Regions from separate parts of the Aerococcus loyolae genome, predicted to be linked through region 2. Evidence: predicted binding sites of a transcription regulator. Region 2 holds the regulator's gene; the other holds the start of a gene.
The links. Region 2 encodes Rex, which represses fermentation and respiration genes when NADH is low (regulators of the CRP and FNR family bind a similar motif). Its sites were predicted from a motif close to TTGTGAANTANTTCACAA; they were not measured.
Positions count from the first base shown of each region.

Region 1: a site for Rex is predicted at 5,972-5,989, ahead of adhE (bifunctional acetaldehyde-CoA/alcohol dehydrogenase). Genes of this name have one in related genera too.

Region 1 is NZ_CP126958.1:69,586-77,399, reverse strand. It holds gene CJ190_RS00350 (insulinase family protein) at 1-1,702, opposite strand, end outside; gene pgeF (peptidoglycan editing factor PgeF) at 2,104-2,877, shown strand; gene adhE (bifunctional acetaldehyde-CoA/alcohol dehydrogenase) at 3,272-5,917, opposite strand; gene thiD (bifunctional hydroxymethylpyrimidine kinase/phosphomethylpyrimidine kinase) at 6,320-7,768, opposite strand; gene CJ190_RS00325 (hydroxyethylthiazole kinase) at 7,755-7,814, opposite strand, start outside.
Region 2 is NZ_CP126958.1:225,011-232,824, forward strand. It holds gene CJ190_RS01035 (ABC-F family ATP-binding cassette domain-containing protein) at 1-1,779, opposite strand, end outside; gene CJ190_RS01040 (redox-sensing transcriptional repressor Rex) at 2,014-2,658, shown strand; gene CJ190_RS01045 (co-chaperone GroES) at 3,589-3,858, shown strand; gene groL (chaperonin GroEL) at 3,941-5,569, shown strand; gene CJ190_RS01055 (adenylosuccinate synthase) at 5,801-7,087, opposite strand; gene purB (adenylosuccinate lyase) at 7,584-7,814, shown strand, end outside.

The DNA of each region.
Region 1 (7,814 bases), 160 kb from region 2:
GGTCACTGGTTAAATGGTTGGCTGAAAAACTGAAATTAAAATAGGCAATTCCTTGGCTAGCGGCTTGGGGATGGTAGAGGATCTTGCCCAAGGTTGGGTCAGTGATCTCTTCTTCACTAGCATCGGTAATTTCTGCTTCAATATCAGCCAGGGTCAGTTGCGGTAGGCTGGCTTGGGCTGCTGGACTATCGGGGGCTTCTTGGTAAGCCTTCAAATCAGCATTTTCTTGAATCAAAGCCTCAATCTCACTGTCACTAGCTTGGGCCTTCTCTTGGGCCAGACTTTGGGCCAAGTCTTGGTCTTTGGCTTGGTGGTAACCCTGCTTAGGCAGGTGGACAATGACCAAGCGCGAGCTGAAGTCAACCAGACGGTCTCGGATCAAGTCTTCCAGCTGAGCAGATGAGAGAACTTGGTCCAAGTGACTAAGAATTTGCTCATAGGACAGGACCTCGACGGGCCGGTCCAGATAGCGCCAAGCTGACATTAATTGGATAAAGGTCTTGACTCCCCGTGAAGATCCGCCCTTTTCCCGGAGCTGGAGCTCGGTTTGGTTGAGACAGGCCTTGACCAAGTCACGGTCTAGACCCTGGTCGGCGATTTTCTTTAAGGTCTTTTCAATCACTTCAATAATGGTATCAACCTGGTCAGGAGCAACCTTTTCTAAGACCAGGGAAAAGTCATTGTAATAGGTTCCTGAGCTATAGACCGACACATCTTGGCAGTAGCCGCCCTCAACCAGGGCCTTATGGAGGGGGCTGGACTCGCCGTTAGCTAGGGCATTCATGATAATCCCATACAAGAAGCCATCTTCAACCGTCTGATTTTTTGAAAAAGGAATATTGTAGGATAGGTAGGCTAGCCCCTCAGCTTCTTGCTTGTCATCAGCATCAAAATAAAGGGTCATTCGCCGGTCGCCTTCGGGAAGGTCAGCTAATTCTAATTGGATCTGGTCATCACTAGGCTCGAAGTGTGAGAAGTACTCACTATCTAACTGGTCCAGAACTCGGTCGATATTGACATCGCCATAGACAACCACCAAGGCATTATCCGGCCGGTAATGTTTCTTATGGAAGGCAAGAAAGTCCTGGTAAGTGAGCTTAGGAATATCATAGGGATAACCGCCCGATTCATAAGCCACACTCGTATTGGGATGGAAGTTGGCATCAATTTGTTGGCAGACTTCTGCGTCCGCATCAGAATAAACGCCCCGCATTTCATTGTAGACCACCCCGGTAATGGTGATGGGATCATCTGGATTGTGGAGCTCCTTATGATAGCCTTCTTGGCGGAAGATATTCTCTTCTTCGTACATCCGCGGGAAAAAGACCGCATCCAAATAAATCGACATTAAGTTCTCAAAGTCAATCTCATTCATGGATGAAATTGGAAAGAGGGTCATGTCCTTATAAGTCATGGCATTTAAAAAAGTATTCATGGAGCTTTTGAGCATGTACATGAAGGGGTCTTTGACTGGATACTTCCGCGAACCAGACAAGACCGTATGCTCGACAATATGGGCCACCCCAGTAGAATCCTTAGCTGGGGTTAAAAATCCAATCCCAAAGGCCCGGTGGGGGTCATCATTTTCAATCCAAATCACTTGGCCGCCTGAAGCCGGATGGCGGAATTGATGGATGATTGCACCTTGCTCCTTGGAAACAATTTTTTCACTTTCAACAAAACCATGGTTTTCCTTATTCACAACAAGCACTCCTCTTAAAGAATCTTTCACTAGTATAACAAATTTTTCCTAGGGTCACTATCCAGGAAATCAGATCGCTTGCGACTGTATAAAATGGGACTTTTTATTTTTTACTGTTGGTGAGCATGAGTGGCGCTTTGAAATTAGTCGTTAGCCGTGAATAAGCAAGCGATGTGAATTACGTTTAGTAGGGTTTAGCCGTACTAAACGTTTGAAGCTCGCTAGACGAGAGATCTCAGCTCGAGCCGTTGCCACGGCTTTTTAATGACTAAATTTCAAAAGCAGAACGAATGCTCACCAATATCATTGAATAAACAGAGCCTAAGGATTGCGGGCGGGAGAAAATCCCCTTATAATAAGCAAGATACTTTGGCATTATTATATAGAAGGAAGTGTTCCTGATGTCTATTCACTACTATCACAATGACGCCCACTTGCAAATGGGGATCACCTTAAGAGACTCCGACCTGCCCGAAGCCGGCAATATGGGGATCCATTCTTACCAGGACTTGGCTGCCGTCCTGGCTAACCGGAAAGCCTTTTTCCAAGCGACCCATGTCAGTCCCGACCACTTTGTCCAAGCCCATCAGACTCACTCCAAACGAGCAGTCGAAGTTAGCCTGGCTGACGGCGGCAAGGGTGCCTTATCCAATGACACGGCTATCCCCCAAACCGACGCCCTCTACACTTTCGATGAGGAGCTCATGTTAGGGATTTTCACCGCTGACTGTGTCCCTATTCTCTTCTACGACCAAAAGACTCCCCTCATTGGCGTCATCCATTCCGGTTGGCGGGGCACGGTCCAAAACATTACCCGAGTGACCTTTGCGCAAATCTTTGCCGTTCATCCTGAAGTCCAAGCAGAAACTATCCAGGTTCAAATTGGTCCAGCCTTATGCCAAAAACACTTTGAAGTCGATGAGGATGTTTACCTTCAATTCAAGGACCTGGAAGGCTCAAAGGGAAATATCTCCTACCAAGCGGACAGCGGCAAGTGGCACATCGATAACCAGGCCGTGGTCAGGAATCAATGCCTCCATTTAGGGATCCGTCCCGAAAACATCCAAGTGGACCCCATGGATACCTATACCAGCCCCCAAGGCTTCTCCTACCGTCAAAACCAAACTAAAGGCCGCCACATGGGCTTCATCTGGCAAAAGGGCCGTGTGAATTAACAAAAAATCTGATAATAAACGAAAAAAGGCTGGGACAAAAGTCCCGGCCACTTTTCAAAATACGAACCATCTAATTAAAATTTGTTCCAAAAGTCAGCCCTGACGTCCACTTCATACAGGGTGTGAGACTAGGCGTTTAGACTTGGATGATTGGAGCAAGTCAGAATAAAAGCGAGGCATTCGCTTGTTTCTGACTTGTGAAATCACTCCAAGTCTGCCAAGGCGAACCCAACTACAAACTATGTGCGATAGGCTTTCGCCTATCTTCCATAGTTTATTCCAGTTGCTGTAGCTGTTCGAAGCGCTAGCGAGTTACAGATATAGTATGCGTAGCGGTTCAGGGCTCTTTTGACTTTTGTCACACTCTTTTTTCTATCTATACAAGAGGAATTTCTTACTTATTCTTAATTGGTTCTGGAGCCTTACCATAACCTTGGTAAGCGGCCCGCATCATAGCCATCATATCAGGAACTAATGGCAGACGAGGGTTTAATGGGGTACATTGGTCTTCATAAGCATCATAAGCAAGTTGTTCTAGGGCTTTTTCCCATTCTTTCTTGTCAAGACCTTGGGCTTGGTAGCTCATTGGTAGACCAACTTTTTCACCGAGTTCATAGCAGGCTTGGGCTAGGGAAGCAACGGCTTCATCAACTGTATTAGCCTTTAAGCCCAGCATCCGGGCAATATCTTGGTAACGTTCGCCAGCCTTGTAATAGTTGTATTTAGGCCAGGTAGAAAGTTTTCCTGGTTTTTCCCCGTTGTAGCGGATCACATAAGGCAGGAGGATAGCGTTGTTTTCCCCGTGAACGGTATGGAAGACCCCACCGATCTTATGGGACATGGAGTGGACAATTCCTAGGAAGGCGTTACCAAAGGCCATCCCCGCCATGGTTGCCGCATTATGCATCTTCTCTCTAGCGACTGGGTCAAAGTCTTTAACCGATTTTTCCAAGTGGTCAAAGACAATCTTAATGACTTGAAGGGCAAGTCCATCGGTATAGTCCGAAGCAAAGATGGAGACATAGGCTTCGATGGCATGGGTTAAGACGTCCATCCCGGTAGCAGCAGTTACCCGACTAGGTACCTTTTCGACAAAGCTGGAATCCACGATAGCCACCTTAGGTAAGAGGGCGTAGTCAGCAAGCGGGTACTTCTTATTGTTCTTCTTGTCTGAGATGACCGCAAAAGGCGTTACTTCAGAACCTGTCCCTGAGGTGGTTGGAATAGCCACTAATTGGGCTTTGTCACCGAGGGCTGGGAAACGGAAGGCCCGTTTTCTAATGTCCATGAATTTTTGAACCAGGTCACGGAAGTCAACGTCAGGACGTTCATAGAAGAGCCACATGATCTTAGCGGAGTCCATAACCGATCCCCCACCAATAGCAATAATGGTATCAGGTTGGAAGGCACGAATGGCGTCAGCACCCGCTTGAACCGTGGAAATATCTGGGTCAGGTTCAATGTTGTCAAAGACATCATAGACCACCTTATTTTGCCGTTGTTGGAGTTGGTCAATGACTTTTTGGACAAAGCCGAGTTTGGCGATGCCTTTATCAGAAATAATCGATACCCTTTCCACATGGTCTAATTCTTGTAAGTATTTAATGGAATTCTTTTCGAAGTAAACCCGAGGGACTTTAAACCATTGCATGTTATTTTGCCGCTCCCCTACTCGTTTAATATTAATCAAATCTAAAGGTCCCACGTTACCAGCTACGGAGTTATGTCCATAAGACCCACAGCCTAGGGTTAAGGAAGGAATAAAGTAGTTATAAACATCCCCAATCCCCCCAAAGGTTGAAGGCGCATTGACAATCACCCGGGCCACTTTCACCCGTTTGGCGTATTCGATTTCTAAGTCATGGTTATTGGTATGGATGGCGGCGGAGTGACCTAGACCATTAAATTCAACCATGGCTTCGGCCTTAGCCATCCCATCCTCAGTCGTCTCAGCCTTTAAGATGGCAAGAACTGGGGATAATTTTTCTCGGGTAAGAGGTTGGGCAGGTCCCACTTCAGGAACCTCTGCTGCTAGGATGACGGTTTCTTCAGGAACTTCAAAGCCGGCTTCTTTAGCAATCCAAACCGCTGATTTCCCAACAATATCGGCATTGAGTTTGGCTTGGTCAACCGCTTCACTATTGGCTTTAGCTCCAAAGCAGAATTCTTCTAAGAGAGCTTTTTCCTTTTGGTTGACAAAGTAAACATGGTAGGACTTCATTTCTTTAATGAAGGCGGGGTAAATGTCTTGGTCAACAATGGCAGCTTGTTCTGAAGCACAGACCATCCCATTATCGAAGGCCTTACTCATGACAATGTCATTAACAGCTTGCTTGAGGTTGGCCGTTTTTTCAACATAGGCAGGCACATTCCCTGGTCCCACACCCAAAGCAGGTTTCCCACAAGAATAAGCGGCCTTAACCATGGCAGATCCCCCAGTGGCTAAAATCGTTGCGACATCAGGGTGATTCATCAGTAAATTGGTAGCTTCCATGGAAGCATGTTTTGGATCGATCCATTGGATACAGTTTTCAGGTGCCCCTGCCGCAATCGCTGCGTCCCGCACCACTTTAGCCGCATGGATAGAAGATTCCAGCGCTTGAGGGTGGAAAGAGAAGACAATCGGGTTACGGGTCTTCAAGGAAATCAAGGACTTAAAGATTGCTGTCGATGTTGGGTTGGTAGTAGGGACAATCCCACAAATTACCCCGACCGGTTCAGCAATATAGGTCAATCCCTTGGCCTCATCACGATCAATAATACCTACTGTTTTCAAGTGGCGCATGTGGTTGGTAACATGTTCACAGGCAAATAAGTTCTTGGTGGCCTTATCTTCAAACACACCCCGTCCCGTATCTTCAACGGCATGTTTAGCTAAGACCCCATGTTGGTCTAAGGCAGCAATCGATGCCTTGGTGACAATATGGTCGATTTGTTCTTGGTCTAAGGCCATAAAATCCTCTAAGGCCTGTTTAGCCTTAGCTACTGTCTCATCGATAAATTGTGGAATATCTACTTTTTGTTCTTTTCCTTTAGCCATTGTTCTTCCTAACCTTTCCTTTGATTTTTAATGACTTTCATCTTTATGGCTATTATGTTAAATTATTCACAAATAAAAAGCAAGTTATTTTTTGTTTTTCTTTTTACCAATAACCGCTTACAATTACTGAAACATTAGTAATTTAACCTTGTAATCGCTTACAACTTTTTAAATAATATTTTTATATTTTAATTAAAAAGAGAAAATATGTGTTTATTTTCACAATATTAGAAAAATATGCTCTTTTATAAAAACACTTAGCCGCTTTTCCAAAATATAGGAAAAAGGCCATGACAAGCTATCATGACCCTTATCGGTGTACAGATACTTTTCCCCTAGCAGGCCTAGCCTCGTGGAAGGGTTGAAAGACTAAAAACTAATTGCTAAGGGAAGTTAAGGCAATTAATCGCCACTGGGGTAATAAGTCAAGAGGCCAAAACCATGGTTCAAGGGGCCACTCCCCTGACCTAGGTCTAATTGATCTTTAAGAGCATGGCTGAGATAGGTCTTAGCCCGGGCAATGGCAGTAACTAAGTCATCACCCTTGGCTAGGTTGCTGGCAATGGCACTGGATAGGGTACAGCCGGTGCCATGGGTATTGGGATTATCAACCCGCTCACCCTTAAACCAGTGAACCTCTCCTTTAGGGGTAACCAGGACATCGTTAGCATCATTAACCCGATGGCCACCCTTACAGAGGACCGCGACCCGGTAGGTCTGGCTGATTTTCTTAGCGGCTGCTTCCATATCCGCTGCCGAATGGATGTCTTGTCCCGCTAAGACCTGGCTTTCAGGAATATTAGGGGTAATTAAGCAAGCCAGCGGGAAGACCTGGTCAGCTAAGACTTGGACGGCTTGGTCTTGGATCAAGTTGGACCCGCTCGTTGCGACCATGACCGGGTCTACCACAACATTTTTAGCCTGGTAGTTTTTAAGGGCTTTGGCGATTTCCTCCACTAATTTCACTTGGGAAACCATGCCAATCTTGACGCTAGCCGGAGGAATATCCTCAAAAACCGCTTGGAGTTGGCTAGCCAAGGCCTCGGGACTGAGGTCATAGACTCCGGTCACACCCCTAGTATTTTGGGCGGTCACTGAAGTAATGGCACTCATACCAAAGACTCCATTGGCCTGCATGGTCTTGAGGTCCGCTTGAATACCAGCTCCCCCACTGGAGTCTGAACCAGCAATGGTCAAGACGGCTTGGAGTTTAAAAAGCTTTTCAGCAGCTTTACGGATATCTTGAGTCGCTTGGTAGGGATCATCCGCTTTAAATAGGGCGGAAATTAGGGCCACCCCAGCCAGACCCTGGTCACGTAAATTGGCCATATTATCTAAGTTAATCCCACCTATGCCGACGATAGGAATATTGACCCCTTGGGCAATCGCTCTCAAGGTGGTCAGACCGGTCCCTTGGGCATTGGCCTTAGATTGAGTCGGATAGAGGGCACCAACTCCCAAATAGTCTGCACCAGCTGCTTGGGCTTTTAGAGCGGTGTCCAGACTCTTAGCCGAAGCCCCGATAATTTTATCCGGGCCGAGCAGTTCTCTAGCCTGGTCGACTGGCAGGTCCTCTTCTCCCACATGGAGACCGTCAGCGTCCACAGCCAGGGCCAGCTCATAGTCATCGTCGATAATAAAAGGCACACCTGCTTCTTGGCAGAGACCTTTAATTCTTTTAGTCAATTCCAGCTTTTCTTCCTGGTCTTTAAAGGGATGGTCCTTCAAACGTAACTGTAAGATCGTGGCCCCGCCCATTAAGACCTCCTTGACTTGCTGGATTAAGTCGTCATGGTCAAAGCGGTCGGGCGTAATAGCATAGACCAATAAATCATTTTTATTGAATGTCATACTTGGCTCTCCTTTCTAATTCTTTGGCCTCTAATAAGGAGACCTG
Region 2 (7,814 bases):
TAAGTCTTCAATACTTGCTTCGATTTTTTCGCTTTGCCGTTGGAGTTTTCTTTCTTCTTTTTGGCGTTCCTTACGATTTTGATAGGCTTTAGCTGACTGGCTGGGGGCTTGTTTTTCTTCAGTAAGACTGGACTGATTTTCTTTGTTTTCTTCAGCTAACCGCGCTTCCTGCTCGGCCTTTTTATTGAGGTAGTAATCGTAATCGCCCAGGTAGAGAGTGGAACCCTCCGGACTGATTTCAAGCACTTGGGTGGCAATCCGATTAATAAAGTAGCGGTCATGACTGACGAAGAGTAGGGTCCCATCGTAGGCAATCAGGGCATTCTCTAAAATTTCCTTAGAATCGATATCCAAGTGGTTGGTTGGTTCGTCCAGTACCAAGAAATTATCATGGTTAAAGGAAAGTTTGGCTAGGGCAAGTCGGGCCTTCTCGCCCCCACTCAGCATAGCGACAGATTTTTCCACGTCTTGTCCGGAGAAGAGGAAGGAACCCAGGATGGTACGGATGTTTTCCTCGTTAATGGTCGGATGGTCATCCCAGAGTTCGTGGAGGACATCCTTATTGCTGTGGAGTTTGGCTAATTCTTGGTCATAGTAGCCAATAGTCACATTAGCCCCATAGTGGATTTCCCCCTTGATGGCGGGAATTTCTTGGATAATGGTTTTTAAGAGAGTGGATTTGCCTACGCCGTTGGGCCCTACCACTGCGATAGCTTGTTGCTTTCTAATATCTATCTCAATCGGATAGGAGAGTAAGTGATCATCATAACCGATGCCTAAGTGGTCGGCAGTAAGGACCACATTGCCGCTAGCCTTGTCAGTCAAAAATTGAATGTGGGGACTTTTTTCGTCCTGCTTAGGCTTTTCGATTTTGGGCATTTTTTCGAGTTGTTTACGACGACTTTGGGCCATTTTCGTTGTCGAAGCTCGGACGAGGTTACGAGCCACATAGTCTTCTAACTTGGCAATTTTCTTTTGTTGTTTATCATAGGCCTTTTGCCAGCTTTCTAGGCGGACGGCCTTTTCTTTGAGGTAGAAGGAATAATTGCCTTTATAATATTCCATACTATGCCCGGTCATTTCATAGGTTTCATTAGTGACATGGTCTAAGAAATAACGGTCGTGGCTAACGATCAACAGGGCGCCAGGATAAGAAGGCAGGTAATCTTCTAGCCAGGTCAGGGTTTCGATGTCTAAGTGGTTGGTCGGTTCGTCGAGTATGAGAATATCGCGCTTTTCGAGGAGGACCTTGGCCAGGGCTAACCGGGTCCGTTGACCACCAGATAACTGATTAATGGGTTTGTCGTAATCTGACTCGGGGAATTGAAAGCCGTGGAGGACCATGCGAATTTCAGAATCATAACCGTAGGCATTGCTTTGGTTGACTTCTTCTTGTAATTGATCATAGCGTTTGAGGGCCTCTTGATAGGATGCTTCATCCTGGGCATCGGCCAAGTCTTGGGCGGCTTGTTCAGCATTATGGATGAGGGCGATGGATTCTTTAAAAACCGACCGCATTTCTTCATAAATCGTCCGTTGACTGTTTTCAATGGCGGCATGTTGGTCCATGTAGGCAATGGTCTTGCCCTTAGCCCGAGTCACTTGTCCTTGGTCAGGTTCTTCAATGCCGGCTAAGATTTTGAGTAGGGTGGATTTGCCGGTACCGTTTCGGCCGACTAGGGCGGTGCGACTATTATCTTGGATGGTCATTTGAACATCTTGGAAAAGAATATCGGAGCCAAAACGTCGCATGAGTTTTGATCCTTGTAATACAATCATTGGATCCTTTCCTCCTAAATCGTTTATTATTGTCTTCACTAGTGTATCATATTTTATCGGCAGATATTTTTTGACTTTGTGAACTTTCCCTTAGAAAGGGGCGGGATTATTCACAAAGTTTTAAAAATAATGAAAATTAGCCAAAAAGATTTATGTGATTTTTCACAAAGTTCTTTCCATTTTATGATTTAGGTGATAAAATGTATTTGATATCTTGTGAAAAGGAGTGGAAACATGAAGGAAATTCCACGTGCAACGGCTAGGCGGTTACCGCTTTATTACCGTTACTTGCATAATTTTAAGAATATGGGTAAGACACGGATTTCTTCCAGTGAACTCAGTGAGGCGATCAAAGTGGACAGCGCCACTATTCGCCGGGATTTCTCACATTTTGGTGCCCTAGGGAAGCGTGGTTATGGCTATGATGTTGAAGCTCTCTTAGACTTCTTTAGTCGCCAACTCTACCAAGACCGCCTCACCACGGTTGCTTTAATCGGAGTCGGTAATTTAGGGAACGCCTTATTAAATTATAACTTTAAACGGACCAATAATATCCGGATTGGGGCGGCCTTTGATATTAATCCTGAGATTGTAGGAACCGTCCATAGTGGGGTACCGGTTTACCCCATGAGTGAATTAAAGGAACGGATTCAAGAAATGGAAATTCTGATTGCCATTATGACCGTTCCGGAAAAGGTTGCCCAAGATACTGTGAGTGAATTAGGAGAAGCCGGTATTCAAGGCATCTTGAACTTTACTCCGGTGGTTTTAGATGTCCCTGAAGATATTCATGTTCAAAACGTGGATTTAGCCAATGAGCTGCAAACATTGATTTACTATATTGGTAACCGAAATGGCAACAATAAAAAGAAAAATTAGTAGAACTAGCAGAAGTTAGCAGGAGCCTGACAGAATGATCAGGCCTAACTTATGTTAGTCGCTTAGTAAAGCCCTCTTAATGGAGGGCTTTTTTTATGTCATTAATTTTTATAGAAGATCTTGTTTTTTTATATGAATGCTAATGATATGCATTCGTTCTGCTTTTAAATTTTGGTCGTTAAAGTATAAAGGGTCAAAAACGGCTAAGGCCGTTTTGTACTTTATTCGTAAGTCGCGGAGGCTCCAACGGCTAAAGCAGCACCGGCTCGAGCCAAGGTCTCTCGCCTAGCGAGCTTCAAAGTGAGAATGCGACAAAAGTCGTTAAGCTCTGAATCACTGGAGCAAAGGATGGAAGAGCCTTGTTAGAGGCTCGGCCAGCCTTTGTGAAGTGGAGTCAGAGCTGACTTTTGGAGCAGGTTTTGGCTAGTATGGCTAACGCCTACTAGCCATAATTCACATCGAGTCGGGTTCGTTCTAGCAGCTTTCGTGTCACTTCACAAGTTCCCACTGCAGTCTTGCAGACTGCTTTGGCGACTTGCTCCAGTGAACGAAAGCTAAGTGCTAGCCCTCACACCCTGATGCTTGCTTATTCATGGCTAACGACCCAATTCAAGCGCCACTACTGCTCAGAGCTATTTATCAAATAAAAAGATATTAAGACAATACTTATCATTAGTAAAAAATTAAAGAGTCAACATTTTAATCTTGTCCAGCCTTCGTTATTTGCAAGTAAAAATGATTTATAAATAATATTTTATACTTTTAAAGTGATAAAAAGAAAAAAGGTCAAAAAAAGTCAACGAATTACTTGATTTATATCTGGAAATGTTTTACTATAAATATTGTAAGTTAGCAGTCGGAGATGATGAGTGCTAACAAATCATTAAAAGTGTTATTAATTAGTATGTGAAATTTGGAGGGATATTTTAAATGTTAAAGCCGTTAAATGAACGTGTGATTATTCAAGTCCAAGAAGAGGAAGAAAAAACTGCTTCTGGCATCGTTTTACCATCTGCTGCTAAAGAAAAACCTCAAGTAGGTCAAGTGGTAGCCGTTGCTGATGCTACTGATGACTACACCCCTCAAGTTAAAGTGGGCGACCAAGTGATTTTTGAAAAATATGCAGTAAGCGAAATCCGCTATGAAGGGGAAGATTACCTCATTATTAAAGAAAAAGATCTAACTGCTGTAGTTGAATAATCATTGATTGAACTTCGACAATCAACATAAAAAATAATTGAATTCTCGATCATGCTTAGATTTAGAATAGGAGATAGATAGAATGGCCAAAGATATTAAATATTCAAGTGATGCAAGACAATCTTTAGTAGAAGGTATTGATAAATTAGCCAATACCGTGAAAGTGACCTTAGGGCCTAAGGGACGTAATGTTGTCCTAGAACGTAGCTATGGTTCTCCATTAATCACCAATGACGGGGTGACTATTGCTAAAGACGTTGAATTAGAAGATCACTTTGAAAATATGGGAGCTAAATTAGTTTCTGAAGTGGCTTCTAAGACCAATGATGTTGCTGGTGACGGGACAACTACCGCTACCATCTTAACTCAAGCCCTCGTCCATGAAGGTTTCAAAAACGTGACAGCAGGGGCAAATCCTGTGGGCATTCGTCGTGGAATGGATCAAGCTATCCGTAAGGCAGTAGAAGCTTTGAAAGAGATTTCTGTTCCAGTGAATGCTAAAGAATCCATTGCCAACGTTGCGGCAATTTCTTCTGGCGACCAAGAAGTCGGTCAATTAATTGCTGACGCTATGGAAAAAGTAGGCCAAGATGGTGTCATTACCATTGAAGAATCACAATCCATGGACACTGCCTTAGACGTTGTTGAAGGGATGCAATTTGACCGTGGTTACCTCTCCCAATACTTTGTAACCGACAATGATAAGATGGAAGCTGTTCTCGATGATCCTTACATCCTCCTCACTGATAAGAAGATTTCTAATATCCAAGATATCCTTCCATTATTAGAACAAATCGTACAACAAGGTAAATCCTTATTATTAGTGGCCGACGATGTTGAAGGTGAAGCACTTCCTACTTTAGTCTTGAACAAGATTCGTGGGACATTCAATGTCGTTGCTGTGAAGGCTCCTGGCTTTGGTGACCGTCGTAAAGAACAATTAGAAGACTTAGCTGTTCTTACCGGTGGGACAGTCATTACTGAAGACTTAGGTCTTGAATTGAAAGACACCAGCATTGATCAATTAGGTCAAGCTGCCCGTGTAACCATTACTAAAGACGATACCACCATTGTTGAAGGTAAGGGTAACAAGGAACAATTGGAACAACGTGTGGCTCATATCAGAAAACAAATTGAAGAAACTACTTCTGACTATGACCGTGAAAAATTACAAGAACGTCTTGCTAAATTAGCTGGCGGGGTTGCCGTTGTTCGTGTAGGTGCAGCCACAGAATCTGAACAAAAAGAACGTAAATTACGTATCGAAGATGCTTTAAACGCAACTCGTGCTGCGGTTGAAGAAGGTATCGTAGCTGGTGGTGGTACTGCATTCATGAATATCCAAGACAAGGTGAAAGAAGTTGTTGACTCCTTAGAAGGTGACGAACAAACTGGTGCAGACATCGTGGTTCGTGCCCTTGAAACCCCACTACGTCAAATCGCTGAAAATGCTGGTCTAGAAGGATCTGTTATTGTAGAACACATTCACGATAAAGACCAAGGTGTTGGTTACAACGCTGCTAGCGGTGAATGGGTAGACATGATTTCTGATGGTGTGGTTGACCCAACCAAGGTTTCACGTTCTGCTTTACAAAATGCAGGTTCAGTAGCTGGTTTGATTTTAACTACTGAAGCAGTTGTTGCTGACCATCCAGAAGAAAATGCAGGCAATGATGCAGCTGCAGGAGCAGGCGCACCAGGCATGTATTAATCCAAAAACTGAATAGGATAAAGATTGAAAAGCGGCTGGGACAAAGGTTCCTAGCCGTTTTTAATATCAACTATCTAAACAAAATGTGCTCCAGTCACAGGACGAACGTCCGATTCAGAAAATTCCAACGCACAGCTTTGACGCGCTTGTCACACTCTATTTTATTAAAAAAGTAAGCTCAGATTAAGGAGATTTTCCTCAGTCAGAGCTTACTTTTTCTCTTTATTGTTTTTACCAAATATTATCTAAGATTAAGGTTTGGGTCCGGTCAGGTCCCACTGACACTGTGGCAATGGGGGCCCCTACGATTTCACTGATGCGACGGACATAAGCTTTAGCGTTTTCGGGAAGTTGATCAAAGTCTTGACAGCTAGTTATGTCTTCTTCCCAGCCAGGTAAACTTTCATAGATAGGTTGACATTGAGCCAGGTAGCGCAAGTTAGCGGGGTAGGACTTGGATACTTGGCCATTAGGGGTTTGGTAGCCTACACAGACTTTAATTTCATCGAGGCCAGTTAAGACGTCTAAACAGTTCAAGGAAAGTTTGGTTAAACCAGAAACGCGGCGAGCATGGGCCGTCACCACTCCGTCGAACCAACCTACCCGGCGCGGACGACCCGTAGTAGTACCATATTCATGGCCAACTTCACGGATGCGGTCCCCAATCGCATCATGTAATTCGGTTGGGAAGGGACCGTCACCTACTCGAGAGGTATAGGCCTTCATGACTCCGATAACGGTATTGATTTTGCTTGGGCCAATCCCACAACCGACCGTAGCACCACCGGCAATAGGGTTAGAGGAAGTCACGAAGGGATAGGTTCCATGATCAATATCCAGTAAGACCCCTTGGGCTCCTTCAAAAAGAATATTTTCCCCTTGATCATAGGCATCATTCATCAATAAGGAAGTATCCGTGACATATTCTTTCAGTTCTTGGCCATATGCCAGATATTCTTGGTAGATGGTGTCGTAGTCTAAGGGCTCTTCGTCATATACCTTGGTTAAGAGTTCGTTCTTGATTTGAATTTGTATAGATAACTTTTCCGCAAAAGTTTCAGGATCGATGAGGTCAGCCATCCGGATACCATTACGAGCAATCTTATCCATATAGGCAGGACCAATCCCCTTTTGGGTGGTACCGATCTTGTTGTCGCCTTTACGTTCTTCATCCAAGCGGTCGATCAGTTGATGGTAGGGCAAGATCACTTGGGCCCGTTCAGAGATGCGGAGATTTTCACAAGAGATCCCTGCTTGGCGCAAATAGGCCAATTCTTCAAGTAAAGATTTAGGGTTAACAACCACGCCATTTCCGATCACACTCAGCTTATCTTCTGAAAAAATTCCTGAGGGAACGAGGTGGAGCTTAAAAGTTTGCTGGTTGAATTGGATCGTGTGGCCAGCATTATCTCCGCCTTGGTAACGGGCAATAATATCGGCTTGGCTACTGAGGTAATCGGTGATTTTTCCTTTTCCTTCGTCGCCCCATTGAGTACCTACAACAACAACTGATGGCATATGCGTTCTCCTTTATCTATTCGATCTTAATAATGTCTTCATCATGTTAGCTTGTGGCATAACACCCAAAATATTATACCGCAATTTTTTTTGAAGAAAACCTTTTTTTAGGTCATGACCTTTTTAATAATAAAAAAAGTCCTTGCCTGCCCTAAAAAAATAGCATACATTTATAAAGTACAGAGTGCGACGGATGCACCAAAGATCGATAACACTGGAGCTAAAGAGCAAAAATTCTTGAAAAGAATTTCTTGCACTTTAGTGAAGTGGAGATCGATCTGCATCCGGAGCACGTTTTTACAGAGTGTGACAAGCGCACTAAAGAGCAAGACCATTGGAAGAAAAAGGCGTAAAAATTCTCAGAGAGAATTTGTCGCCATTTTCTGAAATGGACGCTTGCTCTGCGCTTGGAGCAGATTTGAATAGAGTGCGACAAGCGCACCAGCAGGCAAGAAGCACAGGGCAGAGTGAACTGCCAGAAAAGGAGTCAAATTAGATGATTAATCGCTATACCCGTCCAGAAATGGGACAATTGTGGTCGGATGAAAACAAGTACCAATCGTGGTTGGAAGTAGAAATTTTAGCTGTTGAAGCTTGGGCCGAATTAGGAGAGATTCCCCAAGAGGATGCCCAAGCGATTCGTCAGCGGGCCAAGTTCGATGTCAACCGTATTTTAGCCATTGAAGCTGAGACCAAGCATGATGTGGTGGCTTTTACCCGCTGTGTT